DNA from 4 places in the Rhizobium sp. BE258 genome. Region 1 is predicted to be linked to each of the others. Evidence: riboswitches for the same ligand, from Rfam matches in the RefSeq annotation. Region 1 holds a riboswitch; each other region holds the start of a gene.
The links. Region 1 has a riboswitch for cobalamin ahead of bluB (5,6-dimethylbenzimidazole synthase). Riboswitches for the same ligand answer to the same signal wherever they lie in the genome.
Positions count from the first base shown of each region.

Region 1 (5,179 bases):
TGCGTACCAACACCACCGTCATCGGTGCGCTGGCGCTGCGCCGCGGCGAAGCAGACGCGCTGATCTGCGGCCTCGAAGGCCGTTACGAGAAGCACCTGCGCGACGTTCGCCAGATCATCGGCAAGCGCAAGGATGTCCGCGATTTTTCAGCGCTCAGCCTGCTGATCTCGCAGCGTGGCGCCACCTTCTTCACCGACACCTACGTGACATTCAATCCGAGCGCCGAGGAAGTGGCTGAATCCGCCGTTCTGGCTGCCGAGGAAATCAAGCGCTTCGGCATCACGCCGCGCGCCGCCCTCGTCTCGCATTCCAACTTCGGCTCGCGCGAAAGCGAAAGCGCCACGAAGATGCGCGGTGCCCTGCAGCTGATCCGTGACGCCGCGCCCGATCTCGAGGTCGATGGTGAAATGCATGGCGAGAGCGCAATCGCCGACGAAATCCGCAAGCGCGTCATGCCCTCCACCACGCTGCACGGCGAAGCCAACCTGCTGGTCTTCCCGAACCTCGATGCGGCCAACATCACGCTCGGCGTCGTCAAGTCGATGACCGACGGCCTGCATGTCGGCCCGATCCTGCTCGGCACGGCGCTCCCGGCACACATCCTGGCACCGTCGGTGACCTCGCGCGGCGTCGTCAATATGGCGGCTCTCGCCGTGGTCGAGGCCCAGCAGCCGGCGTGATTTGCCGTAGATCGGAAAAATGCGTTAGAATTCCTTCGTTAGCTTGTTAACGGAAGGCAGTTAGACAGAACGGATGCGGCAAATGCTCTGCCGCTTCCGGTTTACTATGCTGCGGGATGATACCGTGAAACGCCGAAGCCTGACCCTTGCTCTCTTTCTCGCTGCTGCCGCGCCCGCCGCGGCGCAGACCAGCGCGATCTGCGAAGATCTGCGCGGACGCCTTGCCGACCTGCCGCAGGTGATCGGTAACGGCCCGGAGATCCGCCAATATGCAAGCGCCATAGCCGAGCAGAACCTCGAGCTCCGCAAGCTTCGCAACGACCTGCGCAGCAACGGCTGCAGTGTCGACAGCATGGTCGTCATCGGCGGCGAGAACGACCGCTACTGCAGCGACCTGCAGGAATCGGAATCGCGGATGATCGACAACATCCACTACCTCCAAGACCGCCGCAATCAACTGCGGGAGGCTGGCGGCAGCGGTGTCAACGAACGCCGCGAACTGATGGCCGCCCTCGACGATAACGGCTGCAACGACGATCCGGGCTATCAGCCGGACGAGCGCGCCTATGTCCCAGCGCCAAGCACCGAAGAACAGGCGATGCGCGGCGATACCTTCATTCCGCTCGGCAACGGCGAGGAAGGCAACACCCAATATGGCGTGCCGCGCGGCGAGATGATGTCGCATGTCAGCACCATGTGCGTGCGCAGCTGCGACGGCGGCTTCTTCCCGATCAGCACCAATGCGACCTCGATCGATTTCAGCCGCGACGCCTCGACCTGCTCGAAAATGTGCCCGGGCATCGAGACCGAGCTTTTCTATCAGGACGTCTCCAACACCGACGCGGACAACATGATCTCGGCCGCGACCGGCGCGCGCTACAGCGCCATGCCAAACGCCTTCGCCTACAAGAACCGGGCGCCCGGCGAGAAATCCTCCTGCAGCTGCAATCTGACCGCCTATTACGAACAGATGCGCAAGAACCAGACGGTCAGCGCGCCGCCGCCGAAGGGCTCGATCACGACAATCACCACCAAGCCGCCGACAACTGCAGCCCCCGCACCGGCTGCGCCGCAGGCACAGGTACCCGACCGCCCCTACGAGCCCGGCAACAGCAAGGTCCGCCAGGTAGGCCCGCAATTTCTCGCAGGCGACCAGGGCAGTATCGACCTGAAGAACCCGGCGACGTCAGGTCCGCAGCCGCAACAGCAGCAGCAGAATTAGCGCTTGCCCCAACCATCGCGGAAGATCAGCTCGTCGAGCGGCAGCCGCTGCCGCCAGCCTTTGACGGCCAGCTCCGGCTCGCCGTAGAGCGCATCGACATAGCCGACGCAAAGCCAGGCGACGATCTCGACATGCTCGGGCACGCCGAGAATGTCCTTGAGTTCGCTCTCATGGAAAATGCTGACCCAACCGACGCCGATGCCTTCGGCCCGTGCCGCGAGCCAGAGGTTCTGCACCGCACAGACGGTTGAATAGCTATCCATCCGCGGATTATGCGTGCGCCCCAGCACGACGTCACCGCTGCGTGACGGATCGCAGGTGATGCAGATGCCGAGCGGCGCCTTGAGGATGCCCTCCAGCTTCAGGGAACGGTATGTCGCCTGCCGCTCACCGTCGAACATCCCGGCCGCGTCGCGGTTCGCCCTGTCGAAGGCGTTCCAGACGCGCTGACGCACACCGGCATCTTCGACAACGATAAAATTCCAGGGCTGCATGAAGCCGACCGAGGGCGCGTGATGCGCGGCTTCGAGCAGCCGCCTCAGCACATCCGGAGGCACAGTATCGGGCAGAAACTGGTCGCGCACATCGCGCCGGGTCATGATCGCCCGGTAGACGGCGTCGCGCTCGTCAGCGGAAAAGGCGGACGCGCCTTCAAGCGCATCCTTGTTCATGGGCCGCATCGTCAAATCCCCAACAACGCAACCGCCCCGCCGTCCGCGCGGGATCAGTCTATGATGCCAGGCCGGTCTTCTGACTTGGCGTCATCCGCCCGCCGCGGCCTTCCCGGTGTCAACCAGTGGCATGATGCGGCAGGCGTCGGCCTTACAGCGTTGGGCACGTTCCGGGCTTGCACCGGATTCCCGATTCTCCCGCGGCAAGCGGGCACCTGACCCATGCCTCTTGCCCGCTTTTCAGAGAAGCTTCAAGTAGCCGGGAAATACCGGACATAGGCAAACTCATCACCATCGGGTGACCAGCAGGGAACATTGATCGTGCCCTGCCCGCCGAACAGCTCGAACAGCGTCGTCAGATTGCCGCCGTCCATATCCATCAACCGCAGCCGCACATGCAGATCGCGCGGATGATCGAAGACGTCAGGGTCGTAGGAAAGCAGCAGCACCTTGTCGTTGGTAGGCGCCGGATGGGCAAACCAGTTGCCGTAATTGTCATGCGTGACCTGCTCCAAACCGGTCCCATCGGGATGAATGCGCCAAATCTGCATCAGCCCGGTACGGCTGGAATTGAAATAGATCCACTGGCCGTCGAAGGAATAGTCAGGCCCGTCATTGCGCCCCTCGCCATGCGTCAGCCGCCGCTCGGCGCCGCCATCGACGGAAATCGTGTAGATATCGAAGAGATCGCCGCGAATGCCGCAATAGGCGAGTTCCTTCCCGTCGGGCGACCAGCCATGCCAGTAGGACGGCAGGTTTTCGGTGATCTGCTTTGGCGCGCCGCCTTCCGACGGTAGCGTATAGATGCAGGATTTGCCATGCTCGGTCTTGTCGGAAATCACATAGTGGCGGCCATCAGGCGAGATGCCATGGTCGTTGTTACAGGCCGTGGCAAAGCCGGTATCGACTTGCTGCAGGCCGCCCTTGCCATCCGGTGACAAGCGATAGAGAAGGCCATCACCGTTCAGCAGCAGGTAGCGGCCATCGGGCGAGAAATTCGGCGCCTCGATCAGCTGCTCCGTCTGGAACACGACCCGGCTCTGACCGGTGCGGATATTGTAGATCTCGACCGAACTGCGCATCCATGCCTCCCGCATTTGCTGCGGCCCGGCGCTTAGCCGTTCCGCTTCATTCTGATTTGCATGCGGTTTGTGCCATGCATCTGCGTTTCGATAAAGGCGCATCGCTTCAAAAGCGAGCTGAGGTTCGGAGCGCCGAAATGCTGCGCCTTGAACTCCGGATAGACCTGCCGCAACAGCGTCCCGAGTTCAGCGATATCGAGCCAGCCTTCGCCCTGCAGCTTGGCCGCCTGCAGCGCCTGGGTGATATAGGGCCGGATATTTGGAGAGGGCTGCAGCGCAATCACCTTCGGCAACGCAAAGGCGGGATTCGCCTCACCGGCATTGAGCTCGAAGAAATCATCGAAGGACTGGCGCAACAGCACCGATGCGTTGGGTGCACCCAGTCCGATCGCCTGCTTGCCGCGCATGCGGATACGCATCGCCAGATGGCCGACATCGCGGTCGCTGCTGGCAATGCAGAAAAGATCGGTCGCCGAACCGGCCAGATATTCCATTGCATCGATGGCAAGCAGGATATCCGCGCCGTTCTTGCCGGAATGCGAGCTGACAGCCGTCTGCAGGCTGAGTGCCTGACGTCCGGCCTCCGCAATCCACGGCTGCGCCGCCTCTTTCGTGAAGTCGCCGTAAGCCCGGCGCTCGATGAGGCGTCCATATCCGCCGGCGATGCTGATGATCTCTCCCGCACAGCGCGCCGGCAGGTTTTCCGTATCGATGAAGACGGCGACCTTGGTTTCCCGCATGCTCAAACCTCCCGCGTTTCCAAAGCATAGAAACGCGAGAAGAGACTGCCGTCAGCAGCTTTCGGTTGATCGGGTTAACGATCGCTAACCACGATCCCTAAAACGGTTGGTGATCGGATAGCGGCGGTCGCGGCCGAAATTCTTCTTGGTGATCTTCACGCCGGGCGCCGACTGGCGGCGCTTGTACTCAGCGAGATAGAGCAGATGCTCGATCCGGTGCACGGTCGCGACATCGTGGCCGCGCGCGACGATCTCGTCGACGCCCATTTCCTTTTCGACGAGGCATTCGAGAATGTCGTCGAGAACGGGATAAGGCGGCAGCGAATCCTGGTCGGTCTGATCGGGGCGCAGTTCGGCAGAGGGCGCCTTGTCGATGATGTTCTGCGGGATAACCACGCCTGAAGGTCCAAGCGCATCCGGCGGCACATGCGCATTGCGCCAGCGCGAGATCGCATAGACCTGCATCTTGTAGAGGTCCTTGATCGGATTGAAGCCGCCGTTCATGTCGCCGTAAAGCGTCGCATAGCCGACCGACATTTCCGACTTGTTGCCCGTGGTCACCACCATCGAGCCGAACTTGTTAGAAATCGCCATCAGGATCGTGCCGCGGGCGCGGCTCTGCAGGTTTTCTTCGGTGATACCGCTATCGGTGCCTTCGAAGAGGTCCGATAGCGCCGAGGTGAAGCCCGTCACCGGCGCCTCGATCGGCACGATGTCGTAGCGGCAGCCGAGCGCCTTGGCGCATTCGGCAGCGTCCTTCAGCGAATCCTCGGACGTGTAGCGG
Region 1 is NZ_JAVDWL010000009.1:210,257-215,435, forward strand. It holds gene J2X43_RS27485 (NADP-dependent malic enzyme) at 1-680, shown strand, start outside; gene J2X43_RS27490 (DUF2865 domain-containing protein) at 805-1,902, shown strand; gene bluB (5,6-dimethylbenzimidazole synthase) at 1,899-2,582, opposite strand; cobalamin riboswitch at 2,625-2,807, opposite strand; gene J2X43_RS27500 (hypothetical protein) at 2,825-3,655, opposite strand; gene J2X43_RS27505 (NYN domain-containing protein) at 3,688-4,395, opposite strand; gene J2X43_RS27510 (NAD+ synthase) at 4,480-5,179, opposite strand, start outside.

Region 2 (5,179 bases), on a different contig from region 1:
GCCCAGCATAGAGACGATCGAACGGACTGAAACACAGATCCGTTCAAGGTCGCGGTTCAGATTGAAAAACCGTTGCCCGCCACGACCGGACGGAAGAACAAATCACCGGAAGAGACACGCCGACACCACATATGCCCGTTGCCGATGAAAGCGCTCTATCGCAGCATCGGTGCGTCTGCCGTGACAAACAGCAGCCGCAAGGCCGCGGCGAGAAAATGGGCGAGCGCAAGAGCGGCAGCAGCGGCAGCGTTGATCACCAGCACCTGCGAAATGACGGCAATAGAAAACGCGCCTTGGCCCGATGGCAGGACGGACGTCGCTGCGAAGAGGACGCCTTCATACACCACGAAGGCAGCCAGAAACGTGCCGGCAGCCATAGCAAAGATGCCGGTCTGAAGCCTGATAACAACAAATGCCGCCAGGAGAGAGGTAGCAGCAGCCACGCCGATGGCGAGACCCCAGGCTTAGCTGTCCCAGGCCTGCGGGTAGCCGAGAATGAGATAACCCACCACCTGGTTGCCCAGCCATGCGAGCAGAACCGCATAGATCGCCATTTGCCGCGGAAGCGCCATGGCGGAAACCGCCGACAGCGCAACGAAGGGCGTGACGCATGCGAAATAGAGACTAAGGACGACGCTGGAGCCCGCTGTCATGGCAATCCAGGCTGCCGCGGCACCCGTTGAGACGGGATGCAGAGGAAGCTGACGACGTTCGGTCATGACCATGCTCCAGTTCATCGGGATCTACTGTAGCGAACTTCCAGTGAAATGCCATCCCGGCAAACTGGCGCAACACTCCCAATTGCGCGCGCCGGCAATTCTCCATGAACCTCAGGCAGCGGCTCAAGGCCATCTTCAGTCTATCGCATATTGAATGTTGTAGCGGCCGTGCACCGCCGATTGCTCGACATACGCCCGGACGCCAAAGACGCGGGCAATCAGATCTTCGTTCAAAACCTCCCATGTGGTTCCTAATGCAACCACTTTACCCTTCTGCAGCACGGCGAGGCTGTCGCAGAACATCGCTGCGAGATTGAGATCATGCATGGCAATGATGCAGGTCGTCCCGAGTTTCGACACGAGGGATAGAATTTCGAGCTGGTGCTGGATATCGAGGTGGTTTGTCGGTTCGTCGAGCAGGAGCTCGGTCGGCGTCTGAGCCAGAGCTCTCGCGATATGGACGCGCTGACGCTCCCCGCCGGAAAGTGTCTGCCATATCTGTCCGGCGCGGTGTTTCATGTCGACCCGCTCCAGGGCCATGTCGACGGCCGCATCATCTCCCGCATCCCAGGCAGAAAGCAGGCCGCGATGCGGCGTGCGCCCGAGCTGGACGACGTCACGCACGGTCAGCGGCGTATCGGTTGCCGATTGCTGCTCGACGAGAGCAACGCGCCGGGCGAGACTGGCTCTAGAGAGGATGGCGACGTCGTCCTCGCCGAGACGGATAACGCCGCTATCGACGCGGCGCAGGCGGCAGATTAGCCGCAGCAGGCTGGACTTTCCCGAGCCGTTCGGGCCCAGCAGACCAAGCACCTTACCTGGGGTCACCGATAGCGTGATGCCATCGATGATTAAGGTGTCGCCGGCCGAATAGGACACGGTATCGATGGAGATGCTCATGCACTTCTCCCGACGCGATAGAGGATGATCGCGAAAGCTGGGGCGCCGAAAAGCGCGGTGACCACACCGATCGGCAAGATCTGTTGCGTGATGATGATCCGGGAAACGATATCGGCCCCGACCATGAAGATCGCACCGCCGAGCGCCGTGGCCGGTAGGAGACGGCTGTGGGACGGGCCAACGATGAAGCGGGCGGCATGCGGGATGACGAGGCCGACAAACCCGATAGAACCGACCATGCTGACGACGGCCGCAGTCATGATCGCGGTGATGCCGAAAAGAACGATCTGCACCCGCCGCACGGCAACGCCGAGCGATGCGGCGGCATCCGAACCGAAGGCAAATGCATCGAGCGCGCGGGCGTGGAACTGGCAGGCGGCGAAGCCGGCGATCGCGATCGGCACCGACAGATAGACATCGGGCCAGCGGACGCCGCTCATCGACCCCAGGAGCCAGAACAGCACGCCGCGCGCCTGTTCCGCATTTGCGGATGTCGTGACGATATAGGAGGTGAGCGCATTGAAGAGCTGCGAGCCGGCAACCCCGCAGAGAATGATCCGTTCGCTGGAGCCCCCGGTGCCTGTCGCAAGAATGCCGACAAGCAGGAAGGCCACCACCGCACCGATAAAGGCACCACCCGACAACGAAAGAACGCCATAGCCGAGTCCGAGGATCATGACACAGACGGCCCCGGTCGAGGCGCCGGCGGAAATGCCGAGCACGTAAGGTTCGGCGAGCGGGTTGCGAAGAAGCGCCTGGAGGATGGCACCGCAGAGGGCGAGAGAAGCGCCCGCACTGGCCGCCGCCAAAGCGCGGCTGAGCCGGTAGTCCCAGATGACGCCTTCGTGGATGCGGCTGAGTTCGAACGCCGTTCCAAACAGCCGGTTCGAAACCGCCTTGGCGGTTGTCGCAACTGGGATCGCAATCTCGCCGATCGAGACGGCAAGGCTGATCATGACGCCAAGGAGGAGAACGGCGGCGGCGGTGAGCGCAACGAGCGCCCACCACCGGCGTTGCCAGGAAGCGGCAACTTTCACTGCGTAAGGCCGAAGGTCTTGATGCCGTTTGCCAGCGTTTCGATGCCGTCGATCGTGCGGATCGTCGGGTTCATCGACTGGGCGTCCATCATCACGAAATGCTTGTTCTTGACGGCCTCGAGTTCCTTGGTAACCGGATCACTCTCCAGGAAATCGATCTTTACCTTCGGATCATCGGCGGCATAGCGGCGGCGGTCCATGGTCGCGAGGACGATGACGGCAGGATTTGCCTGGGCAATCGTTTCCCAGCCGACCAACGGCCATTCCTCTTCGGTCGTGACGACATTCTTCGCGCCGACCGTCTTGAGAATATAGGCCGGAGCGCTGTTCTTGCCGGCGATGAAGGCGTCGCCCTTGACCTCTTTGCTGGAGAACCAGAAGACAACGGGCAGGTTCTTGCCCGAGGCACCCGAGATCGAGGCAACGGCTGCAGCCTCACGCTTCTTCAGATCGGCGATCAGGGCATCGCCGCGATCCTTGACGTCGAAAATTTCGGAGAGCTCCGCGATCTCCTGATAGATCAGGTCCATCGTGAACAGCTCCTTGCGAACGCCATCACCGCCATCGGCATTGATCTTGGCGACGCAGTCGGCAGGCGCGATGTAGGTATTGATGCCGAGATCGGCGAATTGCTCGCGCTTGCCGACAGAGCCTTGCGCACCGACATGCCATTCGAATTCGGCGGCGACCAGATCGGGTTCCTGACCGACGACGGCCTCGAAGCTTGGATCGTTGTCGGCGAGCCTTTTGATCTTGCTATTTGCATCGGCATATTGCGGCAGGACCGGCCCGACCCAGACGGCGGTACCGGCGACCTTGCCGGCAAGACCAAGCGAGAACAGGACTTCGGTCATCCCCTGGCCGATCGAGACGATCTTCTCAGGCGCCTTCTTGAACGTGACCTGCTGCCCGCAGTTGTTGAGGGTCAGAGGATACTGCGTGGCGGCAAGGCTTGTACCGGCGAAGCCGGTCAGGCCGAGGGCAAATGTGAGCGTGGCGATAATCTGGCGCATGGGACCTCGATTTAGGAGAAGCGGGCAGCACGACGCCGCGGAACACGGCGTGACTGCTCACGCAGCGCGGACGCGGAAAGCCCAATCGAGGCGGATGGAGGCCATGTATCGGCGAAGGGTCAGGTCAAACATGTCTGTTCCTTTCCAGGCATCCCCGCCCGGCTGATTGGATCGTGTTTGACGGCAGGTCTCCTGGCTCGCGAATATTCGCCTCTCATCTGCCTTCCCGCGATAACATCGCAGTGGCATGGCCTTGCGGCCCAAGGGAGACATCCAGCAGGCTGGTCTCCCGTGATGATCGGCAATCCGCTTACAGTTGCGGGGGCAGCCACGGTCTTGGTCCCTTTTGGGTCGTCCGCACCGTGTTCCCTATTAATCCCGTCGGAGACTTCCTCCGGGAACCGTCGGATGCAGTTACGACGCTAATATCCCGGCCGTCAAGACGCGCAGCGCGCCACCCTGGTTCGGCAATCAGGGTTCAGTACCCGCAGAACGGCCGCCAATCGCGTTTTCGCTTGTTGAATACGGCATACTTATTCCGTTATATATGAAGAAAATGGGAATATCAGAGGTAATGGCCGTTGAACGAAATCTCAAACGAGACCGTCGCAGAGAGCGGCTATCGGCAAATAAGGGCGGATATCATTTTCGGGCGGCTTTCTCCGGGGCAGAAGCTCAAGCTTGAAAATCTGAGAATCGCCTACCAAACCAGCGTCAGCACACTGAGAGAGATTCTCAACCGCCTGACATCGGAAGGCCTCGTCGTTGCCGAGGGGCAGCGCGGCTTCGAAGTCGCGCGTGTTTCGGTCGCCGACCTGAGAGAGACCGCAGCGCTGCGTCTGCTTCTCGAGGAGCACGCGCTGGAGCAGGCCTTCGAACAGGGCGATGTCGAATGGGAAGCGCGGCTGGTCTCGGCCCATTACAAGCTGGCGCGCATGGAAGAGGTGATGGCCTCGGGCGATACCAGTAGGGCGGAAGACTGGAAGCGCTACGACTGGGAGTTTCACCAGGCTCTGATCTCGGCCTGCGGATCGCGCCTGCTGATGGAAACACATTCGGCGGTGTTCGACAAATATCTGCGATATCAGATGGTGGCATTGTCCTATCGCGGCGGCGTTGCGGAAGAAGAGCACAAGCAACTGCTGGAGGCCGCTCTTCAGCGCGACATCACGACGGCGAAGAGAATATTGCAGCGGCATATTCAGCAGGGCGTCGAGCATGCGCTGAGCAAGGGTTCACTGGCGACCATTCGCCTATCGGCAGGATAATGTATTCCACGCACGATGGTGCGGGACGTAGAGGAATCAATGCTCAAAGTGACCGGTGAACATTCCGAGACTGTCAGCGACGTCGTCTCCCGGCAAATTCGTCAGGATATCATCTCCGGGACATTGGCGCCGGGTGCGAAGATCAAGCTGGAGCAGGCCAAGGAGCACTATTCGATCAGTGTGTCGTCGCTGCGCGAGATCCTGAGCCGCCTGACCACCGAAAACCTGGTGCTCGCCGAAGG
Region 2 is NZ_JAVDWL010000012.1:57,257-62,435, reverse strand. It holds partial or broken gene J2X43_RS30200 (hypothetical protein) at 156-719, opposite strand; gene J2X43_RS30195 (ABC transporter ATP-binding protein) at 855-1,619, opposite strand; gene J2X43_RS30190 (iron ABC transporter permease) at 1,616-2,656, opposite strand; gene J2X43_RS30185 (ABC transporter substrate-binding protein) at 2,653-3,669, opposite strand; cobalamin riboswitch at 3,834-4,090, opposite strand; gene J2X43_RS30180 (GntR family transcriptional regulator) at 4,251-4,937, shown strand; gene J2X43_RS30175 (GntR family transcriptional regulator) at 4,977-5,179, shown strand, end outside.
Region 2: linked by a shared signal. The riboswitch ahead of J2X43_RS30185 (ABC transporter substrate-binding protein) and the one ahead of bluB (5,6-dimethylbenzimidazole synthase) in region 1 are both predicted to bind cobalamin.

Region 3 (5,179 bases), on a different contig from region 1:
CCGCCGCGAGTTCTCGTCACCGCCTTCGATCAGGTAAGCCCACAGCGCATTGAGATCATCGAGCGCCACATTGGAAAACGGCGTCAGCCCCGCATCCGGCTTGGAATCCCCGGGCAGAACGGCAATCCGCGCGCCGTGCCGCGCCGCGCAGGAATGCAGAGCCTCCAGCGCATAGTGAAAATAGCTGGCGCCGCCGAGCGGCCTGATAATGATGAGCTTTGCGTGCCGCGCCGTGCGCTCGACATAGGCATCGACGGACATCGGATGCTTCAGGCTCATCAGGCTGGCAAGCCGAAGCGTCAGCGGTGAACCGCCGCCCTGTCCGTGGGCGGCGGCGATGGCCGCAAGCTCCGTATCCGCCGCAGACAGGAACAGGATATCGCCGGGCGACTGGCCAAGATCGATGGCCTCGTCACCGTCGCTGATCGTTCCTTTCTGGGCGAGAAGCAGATGCATGGATCAGACGAGCGCCTCGATGGCCTTGCGCACCGCCGCCTCGTCCATGTCGTGCAGACCGATAACGACGAGACGCGTGCCGCGCGTTTCGCCGGTGGCCCAGGCGCGGTCGAAATACTGGTCGATACGGCTGCCGACAGCCTGGATCTGCAGGCGCATCGGCTTGCCCTCGACTGCGGCAAAGCCCTTCAGGCGCAGCACATCATGCTCTGCAATCACGCCCTTCAGCTTCTCGATGAAAGCACCCGTATCGGCAATCGCACCAAGCTCGACAACGAAGCTGTCGAACTCGTCGTGATCGTGCGGCGTGCCGTCCTCATGCTCCAGCTCGTGATGGGATTTGCGGTTGGCGATGTCTTCCTCGGTGCCGACGCCGAGGCCGAGCAGAACGCTTGCCGGAACGTCGCCGTTCTTCGCCTCGATCAGCGCCGGCTTGCGCGAAATGCGCGACGCCACTTCGTCACGGACGCGGATAATGCCTGCGGCATCCAGCAAGTCCGTCTTGTTGAGCACAATCAGATCGGCGCAGGTCAGCTGATCCTCGAACAGCTCCTCGATCGGGCTCTCGTGATCGAGCGACTCGTCTTCGGCGCGGCGCGCATCGACGGCATCGTGGTCGTCGGCGAACCGTCCGGCGGCAACGGCGGCGCTATCGACGACGGTGATCACGCCATCGACGGTCACTTCGCTGCGGATATCGGGCCAGTTGAAGGCGGCGACCAGCGGCTGCGGCAGCGCAAGACCCGAGGTTTCGATGACGATATGATCGGGGCGCTGCTCGCGCTCAAGCAGCTTGGTCATCGTCGGAATGAAATCGTCGGCAACTGTGCAGCAGATGCAGCCGTTGGTGAGCTCGATGATATCATCCTCGGTGCAATTCTCCGCGCCGCAGCCCTTCAGCACTTCGCCATCGACGCCGAGATCGCCGAATTCATTGATGATCAGCGCGATCTTCTTGCCGCCGGCATTGGAAAGCAGGTTGCGGATCATCGTCGTCTTGCCGGCGCCGAGAAAGCCGGTGATCACGGTTGCGGGGATCTTCTGGTTCATAAATTTCAACCCTTCATTTTCAGCGGCAGCCCTGCCGCGATAAAATACACGTCCGCGGCGGAGGCCGCGATCATCTGGTGCAGCCGTCCGGCATGATCGCGGAAATCCCGCGCCATCCGGTTCTCGGGCACGATCCCGAGGCCGACTTCATTGGAAACAAGCACGAGCCGCGCCCTTGCCTTCGGTAGCCAGGCGGCAAGGTTCGCAGATTCCGCCGCCATATCCCGCTCGCCCATCATCAGATTGGTGACCCAGAGCGTCAGGCAATCGACAAGGATAGCCCGCCCTTCGCTATCGATTGCCGACAGGCAATCGACAAGCTGCAGCGGCTCCTCATGCGTCGTCCAGGACGGCCCGCGATCGTCCCTGTGGGCGGCAATCCGCGCCCGCATCTCGTCGTCCCAGGCCCGCCCGGTGGCGACATAGTGGCGCTCGAGGCCGCTATCGGTGATCAGTTGTTCGGCGAAACGGGATTTGCCGGAACGAGCGCCGCCGAGGACGAAGGTGGTGCCGGACAGGGAGCCGCTCATGCGCAAAGGCCTGCGGCGAAAGTTCTGCGCTCTCCCTGCACTCCCTCGTTCCTGTGCTCGTCACAGGAATCCAGCCACGGCGCGTCTGCGCCGTGAATGACTCTGGTGCTTTGGAGGAGAAGTCTCTCCGCCGCGCAGACGCGCGGCGACTGGATTCCTGTGACAAGCACAGGAATGAGGGCAGAGATGGGAGCCCGCGACACGGCGAAAGACCGAGGCGCCTCGCCCTTCCATCGTGCCAAAAACAGCACCGAACTATTCGTTTCAGCCATGACAACCTCCGTGCTGGCAGCGGACAGGATTGCCCTTGGGTGGGCTCTTCGCCCGGCACGGTTGGCAGGTCTCCTGGCTCGCGGTTCGAGGCCCCGACAGGGATGGCGCAAGGCCATCCCTGATCGTGCCAGCGGATCTTCCTCGCCTTCCCGGCTGCATTCTCGTGAAAAGGCGGACGATTCGTAGAAATGGAGGCGTCCAGCCCCTGCTGATCACGATGCATTCCAGTGGCTTTTCCGGTGTCCTTGAGCCACCGCCCTGCCGCAGAATGCGGCGATCAGGCGGTGGTGCCGGTGCACCGGATGGAAGACCCTGACCGCTCTACAGTCGCGGGGTCGGCTGTGATGAAGACGCCCGGTTTGGGTCCGCCCCGTCACATTCCCTTTTCATCCAGGGCGGCAATCACCGCTCCGGAACCATCCGTTATTGATTTCATCGTTAGGCGTGCGGCAGTGCGAAGTCAATCGAGCCTGACACGATGGAAAATGCCGCATCTTAACACGACTGAGTCTACCAAACAGATAGTCTATTAAATTCATTGACTTACGGGCATATTTCGCTTGCCGCCGCCTCGCTTTTGCTGCAATTGCTCGCGAAATCATGCGGCGCGAAAAGCCTGCTTCCTTGATCCTTCCTCCCGTCGCCTAGTTCTGTCATCATGCTCACGAAAACCGATATCGGCCGCCTGACGCGGCGCCATCTCAAATTCGATTTGGCGCGGCTGCGCGCGCTGGCGCGCCAGAACGAAATGGGCATGGTTTTCGCCGGTGGCGCGGTCGGCGTCATCTCCGGCTGCGCGGTCACCGGCATGAGCCTGATCTCCCGGGAGATGCACAGCCTCATCTTCGGCATCAGCGATGTCGATCGTCTCAGCTCCTCTGATATCAGCAACAAGCTTCTGCTGCTCCTGGCACCGGTCTGCGGCGGCATGCTTCTCGGCTTGCTGCTCTTCATCCTCAGCAGGACGCGCAAGAAGCCGATGGTCGACCCGATCGAGGCCAATGCGTTGCATGGTGGCCGCCTGTCGCTGACCGACAGCATCATCGTCGCCATCCAGAACCTGATCTCCAACGGCTTCGGCGCATCGGTGGGGCTCGAGGCCGGCTATACGCAGCTGGCGGCAGGCCTGGCCTCGAAGCTCGGCCTGAAGCTACAGCTGCGCCGCGCCGATCTACGCGTCCTCCTCGGCTGCGGTGCGGCAGGCGCTATCGCCGCAGCCTTCAATGCCCCGCTAACCGGCGCCTTCTACGCGTTCGAGCTGATCATCGGCACCTACACCATCGTCTCGCTCACACCCGTTGTCGTTTCCGCCCTGCTCTCGACGCTGGTGGCACGGCTTCTCGCAGGCAACGATTTCACCATCGACGTCGGGAGGTTCGGCACTGTGGTGCCGGCCGATTATGTGCCGGCCATTCTGCTTGGCGCCTGCTGCGCCGGTGCTGGCATCCTGATCATGCAGGGCGTTTCCTTTGTCGAGGAACTGGCCCGCAAGAGTTCCGTACCCACGCCGGTACGCCCGGCGCTCGGCGGCATCGTTGTCGGCCTGCTGGCCACAATCTCTCCACAGGTGCTGTCGGCTGGGCATGGCGCCTTGCATCTCAACCTGGCGCATCAGGTGGCGATCCCGACGCTTGTCGGCATCCTGCTGTTGAAGTCGCTTGCATCTGCAGTGTCGATCGGCTCCGGCTTCAGGGGCGGCCTGTTCTTTGCATCGCTGTTCATGGGCGCGCTTCTCGGCAAGCTCTTTGCCTATTCCGCGCCGTTCTTTGCGCATGCCTCGCTGACACCCGAAGTCTACGCCGTCGTCGGCATGAGTTCACTCGCCGTCGCCATCATCGGCGGACCGCTGACGATGACCTTTCTGGCGCTCGAAATCACCGGCGACTTCCCGATCACCGTATTGGTGCTCGCCGCGGTCATCACGTCCTCGCTCGTCGTGCGCACCACCTTCGGCTACTCCTTCGCCACCTGGCGTTTTCACCTGCGCGGCGAAAGCATCCGCAGCGCCCACGATGTCGGCTGGATCCGCAATCTGACGGTCGACAAGCTGATGCGCGCCGACGTCAAGACCGCCAATGCCGCAACTACTGTCGAAGAGTTCAAGAAGGCTTTTCCCGCCGGCGCCACGCAACGCGTCATCCTCGTCGATGACACAGGCAAATATGCCGGTCTGGTGCTGGTGCCGGAAATTCATGCGAATCCGATCGCCACCGACGACGAGGGCAAGGGGCTGGAGAGCTTCGTGCGCTACAAGAACGATTTCCTGCGGCCGCAGATGAATGCCAAGCAGGCAGCTGCCATCTTCGACAAGAGCGAAAGCGAAGCGCTCGCCGTGCTCAACAATCTGATCGAGCGCAAGGTCGTCGGACAGCTCAGCGAAAGCCACACGCTGCGCCGCTACAGCGAAGAGCTCGACCGGCGGCGCCGCGAAATCTCCGGGGAAATCTAGCCGAGCAGCCGGTTCAGCCAGTCACGGTCAAGATGCGCCTCAAGCTCCGCCGCAACGGCATCCAGCGCCCGGTCGACGCTCTCGGCGTAATTGCGCCTTTCGCCCTGAAGACCGAAACTCTGCAGCAACCGGCTGCGATAGGCATCGCTGGAAAACAGGCCGTGAAGATAAGTGCCGATGATATGTCCATCCGCAGATATGGCACCATCGGCGGCACCATCCACCACGGCCGACGGCCGGCTGCAATCCAGCCCCTCGGTCACGCCGAGATGGATCTGATAGCCTGACAGCGGCGTACCGTATTCGGCAGAAACAGCATGGCTGTTGCGAACGGTCTTCTCCGGCGCCATGACGGTCTCGACGTCGAGCAGCCCGAGCCCGTCAACTTCCGACGTTCCCCCCTCGATGCCGAGGGGATCGT
Region 3 is NZ_JAVDWL010000003.1:731,247-736,425, reverse strand. It holds gene cobN (cobaltochelatase subunit CobN) at 1-456, opposite strand, end outside; gene cobW (cobalamin biosynthesis protein CobW) at 460-1,506, opposite strand; gene cobU (bifunctional adenosylcobinamide kinase/adenosylcobinamide-phosphate guanylyltransferase) at 1,512-2,036, opposite strand; cobalamin riboswitch at 2,354-2,745, opposite strand; gene J2X43_RS14135 (chloride channel protein) at 2,968-4,758, shown strand; gene J2X43_RS14130 (cobyric acid synthase) at 4,755-5,179, opposite strand, start outside.
Region 3: linked by a shared signal. The riboswitch ahead of cobU (bifunctional adenosylcobinamide kinase/adenosylcobinamide-phosphate guanylyltransferase) and the one ahead of bluB (5,6-dimethylbenzimidazole synthase) in region 1 are both predicted to bind cobalamin.

Region 4 (5,179 bases), on a different contig from region 1:
CTAAAACTCACAGCGTACACGACACACATCCCTCCACCTGCGTACCCTCCAGCGCCATCTGGCGCAGGCGGATGTAGTAGATGGTCTTGATGCCCTTCTTCCAGGCATAGATCTGCGCCTTGTTGATATCGCGCGTCGTCGCCGTGTCGCGGAAGAACAGTGTCAGCGACAGGCCCTGATCGACATGCTGGGTAGCAGCCGCATAGGTGTCGATGATCTTCTCCGGCCCGATCTCATAGGCGTCCTGGTAATAGTCGAGATTGTCGTTGGTCATGAAGGCGGCGGGATAGTAGACGCGGCCGATCTTGCCTTCCTTGCGGATCTCGATCTTGGAGACGATCGGATGGATCGATGACGTCGAGTGATTGATGTAGGAGATCGACCCCGTCGGCGGCACCGCCTGCAGGTTCTGGTTATAGAGCCCGCCCTCCATGACGGCCTTCTTCAGTGCCAGCCAATCTTCCTGGGTGGGAATTTCGATACCGGCATTGCTGAACAGGTCGGCAACCGTCTGCGTAGCCGGTTTCCACTCGGTTTCGGTATACTTGTCGAAATATTCGCCCGAGGCGTATTTCGAATTCTCGAAGCCCTTGAAGCTCTGACCGCGCTCGACGGCGAGACGGTTCGAGGCGCGGATGGCGTGATAGGTCACCGTGTAGAAGTAGATGTTGGTGAAATCGACGCCCTCTTCGGAGCCGTACTGGATCCGCTCGCGGGCCAGATAGCCGTGCAGGTTCATCTGACCGAGGCCGATCGCGTGGCTCTCGTCGTTGCCCTTCTCGATCGAAGGGACCGAAGAGATGTGGCTCATGTCGGAAACTGCCGTCAGCGCCCGGATCGATGTTTCGATCGTCTTGCCGAAATCGGATGAGTCCATGGCGGCAGCGATATTCAGCGAGCCGAGATTGCAGGAAATGTCCTTGCCCATCACCTTGTAGGACAGGTCGTCGTTATACTCGCTGGCTTCGCTGACCTGCAGGATCTCGGAGCACAGATTGCTCATGGTGATGCGTCCGGCGATCGGGTTCGCCTTATTCACCGTGTCCTCGAACATGATGTAGGGATAGCCGCTTTCGAACTGGATCTCGGCGACGATCTGGAAGAAATCGCGGGCCTTGATCTTCTTCTTCTTGATGCGGCTGTCGGCCACCATCTCGCGGTATTTTTCGGTCACCGAGATCTCGGTGAACGGCACGCCGTAGACGCGTTCCACGTCATAGGGCGAGAACAGGTACATGTCCTCGTTGTTCTTGGCGAGCTCGAAGGTGATGTCAGGAATGACGACACCCAGCGACAGCGTCTTGATGCGGATCTTCTCATCGGCATTTTCGCGTTTGGTATCGAGGAAGCGCATGATGTCGGGGTGGTGAGCGTTGAGATAGACGGCACCGGCCCCCTGGCGCGCGCCGAGCTGGTTGGCATAGGAGAAGGCATCCTCGAGCAGCTTCATCACCGGGATGATGCCCGACGACTGGTTCTCGATATGCTTGATCGGCGCGCCCATTTCGCGAATGTTGGTCAGCGACAGTGCCACGCCACCGCCCCGCTTTGACAACTGCAGCGCCGAATTGATCGAGCGGCCGATCGATTCCATATTGTCTTCAACGCGCATCAGGAAGCAGGAGACCAGCTCGCCGCGCTGCTTCTTGCCGGCATTGAGGAAGGTCGGCGTCGCCGGCTGGAAGCGGCCGGAGATGATCTCATCGACCATGTCGCGCGCTAAGGCCTCGTTGCCCTGCGCCAAGGCAAGTGCCACCATGCAGATGCGGTCTTCGTAGCGCTCCAGATAGCGCTTTCCGTCAAAGGTCTTCAGCGTGTAGCTGGTGTAGTATTTGAAGGCGCCGAGGAAGGTCGGGAACCGGAATTTCTTGTCATAGGCGTGATCGAAGAGATCGCGCACGAAATTGAACGAATACTGATCCAGCACCTCCTGCTCGTAATAGCCCTCAGTCACGAGGTAATCGAGCTTCTCCCGGAGATTATGGAAGAACACGGTGTTCTGGTTGACGTGCTGCAGGAAATACTGCTTCGCCGCCTGCCGGTCCTTGTCCAGCTGGATCTTGCCGTCCTCGTCATAGAGGTTCAGCATCGCGTTCAGCGCGTGGTAATCCAGCCCTGTTTCCGCGGCCTGCGCCTTTACAGGGCGCTCGAGAACTGCCGTGTCCAAAATCGTTCCAATCCGTGTTTGACGTTGGCAACATCATCAGCCGTACCCAAGAGTTCGAACCTGTAGAGGTACGGCACCTGGCATTTCTTCGCGATGATGTCGCCGGCGAGCCCGAAGGTCTCGCCGAAGTTGCTGTTGCCCGCGGCAATCACGCCGCGGAGGTTCGAACGGTTTGCCGCATCGTTCAGGAAACGGATCACCTGCTTGGGCACGGCTCCCTTGCCGCCCTCGCCGCTATAAGTCGGGAGGATCAACACGTAGGGCGAGACAGCTTCGAGCGTCGCGCCAGTGATGGGGATGCGCCGGGCGGGAAGGCCAAGCTTTTCGACGAAGCGATGGGTGTTTTCCGACCGGCTGGAAAAATAGACGATCTCGCCCATCGCAGCCGCCGCTCAGGCGAGCGCGCTGATGATGTCGGGGCGGAAGCCAGCCCAATGCTGCTCGCCGGCGATGACGACGGGAACCTGGCGGTAGCCGAGACCCTGCACCAGATCATAAGCGGCGCTATCGGTGGAAACGTCGATGATCGTGTAGTCGATGCCCTGGCGATCGAGCGCGCGGGTGGTTGCGGTGCATTGAACGCAGGCGGGCTTGCTGTAGACGGTGATGCTCATGGGAAAACCTCGTGACTAGAAGGCATGGGATATCGTTCGGACATCCGCCGATGTCCGCGCTTGGGAAGATCGAAAAGGAAGACAGCCGTTGCCGGTTGCCGGGCGTCAGCAGCCCGTCATTCGCGCCGGTATGATCTGAAACTCAAAGACATAAGACTTCACCCCGAAGTGGCTCATGCGGGACACACCGGAGGAAGCGAAGAGCGGCATCATGCCCACATCTCATCGCTCGCCAGCCGGACACCCCGCCCGTGGACGTTTTCGCTCAAGGCAGGTCTCCTGGCTTGCGGATCATCACATTCATCCCGGTCTTCCCAGGTCTTCATGACCCAGTGACCCGAAATGGGACAGATGCTCGCCGCTTACAGTTGCGGGGGCAGCTCCGGCATTGCTCCACCTTGCGGCAGATCTCACCGAATTCCCGTCTTAGCCCGCGATTCTTGCGAATCGAGGGAACCTCGAACACTAGATATAGTACGCGAGTCTATTTGTACGTCAATGGATGGTTCATGTTTCGGGTGCCGCAAGCCGAAAAAATGAATGTGATGTGGATAACGGAAGATTAATGCGGATTGGCTGTGGAAAAGAGAAGCCGGCAAAAGCCGGCTCCTCGAATACGATGACGATCAGGCCGTTGCCGTGGCAACGCGTTCGCGCAAAGACCGCGCCGCCGCCACCATATTGACTAGCGCCGGCTTCACTTCCTCCCATTTGCGGGTCTTCAAGCCGCAATCCGGATTGATCCAGAGCTGCGAATCGCCAAGCCGCTCGCGCGCCAAAAGAAGCAGACCGGTCATATCGGCAATATCGGGAACGCGCGGCGAGTGGATGTCGTAGACACCCGGGCCGATCTCGTTCGGATAGTCGAAGCTGCGGAATGCCTCCAGCAGCTCCATCTTCGAACGCGATGTCTCGATCGAGATCACGTCCGCATCCATGGCGGCGATCGCATCGATGATGTCGTTAAACTCCGAATAGCACATATGCGTGTGGATCTGTGTCGCGTTGCCGACACCGGTCGAGCACAGGCGGAAGCTTTCGACGGCCCAGTCGAGATAGGTCTTCCACTGCGAGCGCCGCAGCGGCAAGCCTTCCCGAAGTGCTGCCTCGTCGATCTGGATCATCCTGGCACCCGCCTTTTCGAGATCACCGACCTCGTCGCGAATCGCCAGCGCGATCTGCCGGCATGATTCGCTTCGGGCGATATCGTCGCGCACGAAGGACCAATTGAGGATCGTCACCGGTCCAGTCAGCATACCCTTGACCGGCCGGTCCGTCAGAGACTGGGCATATTGCCACCAGCCAGTCGTCATCGGCTTCGGCCGCGCGATATCGCCGAAGATGATCGGCGGACGGACATAGCGCGAGCCATAGCTCTGTACCCACGCATGCTGCGTGAAGGCAAAGCCCGACAGCTGCTCGCCAAAATACTGCACCATGTCGTTGCGCTCGAACTCGCCATGGACGAGCACATCAAGGCCGATTTCCTCCTGCCAGCGGATGGCTGCTTCGGTCTCTTTGCGCAGGAAAGCCTCATAGTCCGCATTGCTGAGCGTTCCCTTCGCATGTGCCGAACGCGCCTTGCGGACTTCAGACGTCTGCGGGAAGGACCCGATCGTCGTCGTTGGGAACAGCGGCAAGCGGATATCCGTCTGCTGGATCGCCTTGCGCTCGGCGAAGCCGGCCTTGCGGCGCTTCATGGTCTCGTCGATCGCTGCAATCCGCTGCCTGACCGCGGGATCATTGACCTTCGGCGATGCCGCGCGGGCGGCCGCGGCCCTCGAAGAGCTGCCGATGGCATCCGTCACGCAATCGCGCCCCTGCGAAAGTGCCTGGCCGAGGACCGCCAGCTCATCCAGCTTCTGCGTGGCAAAAGCCAGCCATCCCCTGACCTCGGCATCAACAGCGGTTTCGAGAGCAAGATCGATCGGCACATGCAGAAGCGAGCAAGATGGCGCGATTTCGATTGGACGCGTTTTGGAAAGCGCCTCGACCCGATCCAGCAGTTTCTCAAGATCAGCGCGCCAGATGTTGCGGCCATCGATGACGCCGAGAGATAATACCCGGTCATCAGGCACCGCCGATACGACCGCATCAAGCTGCTCGGGCGCGCGCACCAGATCGACGTGCAGACCGGCAACCGGCAGCGCCGCTGCTGTCTTGAGATTGTCGCCCAATGCCCCGAAATAGCTGGCGATCATGATCTTCAGGTTCGGAACCAGCTGGTGAAGCGCGCTGTAGGCCGTGGTCAGCGCGTACCGCTCAGCGTCTGCGAGATCGAGCACCAGGGCTGGCTCGTCGATCTGCACCCAATCGGCGCCCGCAGTGCTGAGCTCCGCGAGGATGCCCGCATAGACAGGCAGCAACCGGTCGAGCAGTTCGATCGGATCGAAGCCTG
Region 4 is NZ_JAVDWL010000001.1:673,993-679,171, reverse strand. It holds gene nrdE (class 1b ribonucleoside-diphosphate reductase subunit alpha) at 8-2,167, opposite strand; gene nrdI (class Ib ribonucleoside-diphosphate reductase assembly flavoprotein NrdI) at 2,137-2,547, opposite strand; gene nrdH (glutaredoxin-like protein NrdH) at 2,560-2,781, opposite strand; cobalamin riboswitch at 3,033-3,257, opposite strand; gene metE (5-methyltetrahydropteroyltriglutamate--homocysteine S-methyltransferase) at 3,408-5,179, opposite strand, start outside.
Region 4: linked by a shared signal. The riboswitch ahead of nrdH (glutaredoxin-like protein NrdH) and the one ahead of bluB (5,6-dimethylbenzimidazole synthase) in region 1 are both predicted to bind cobalamin.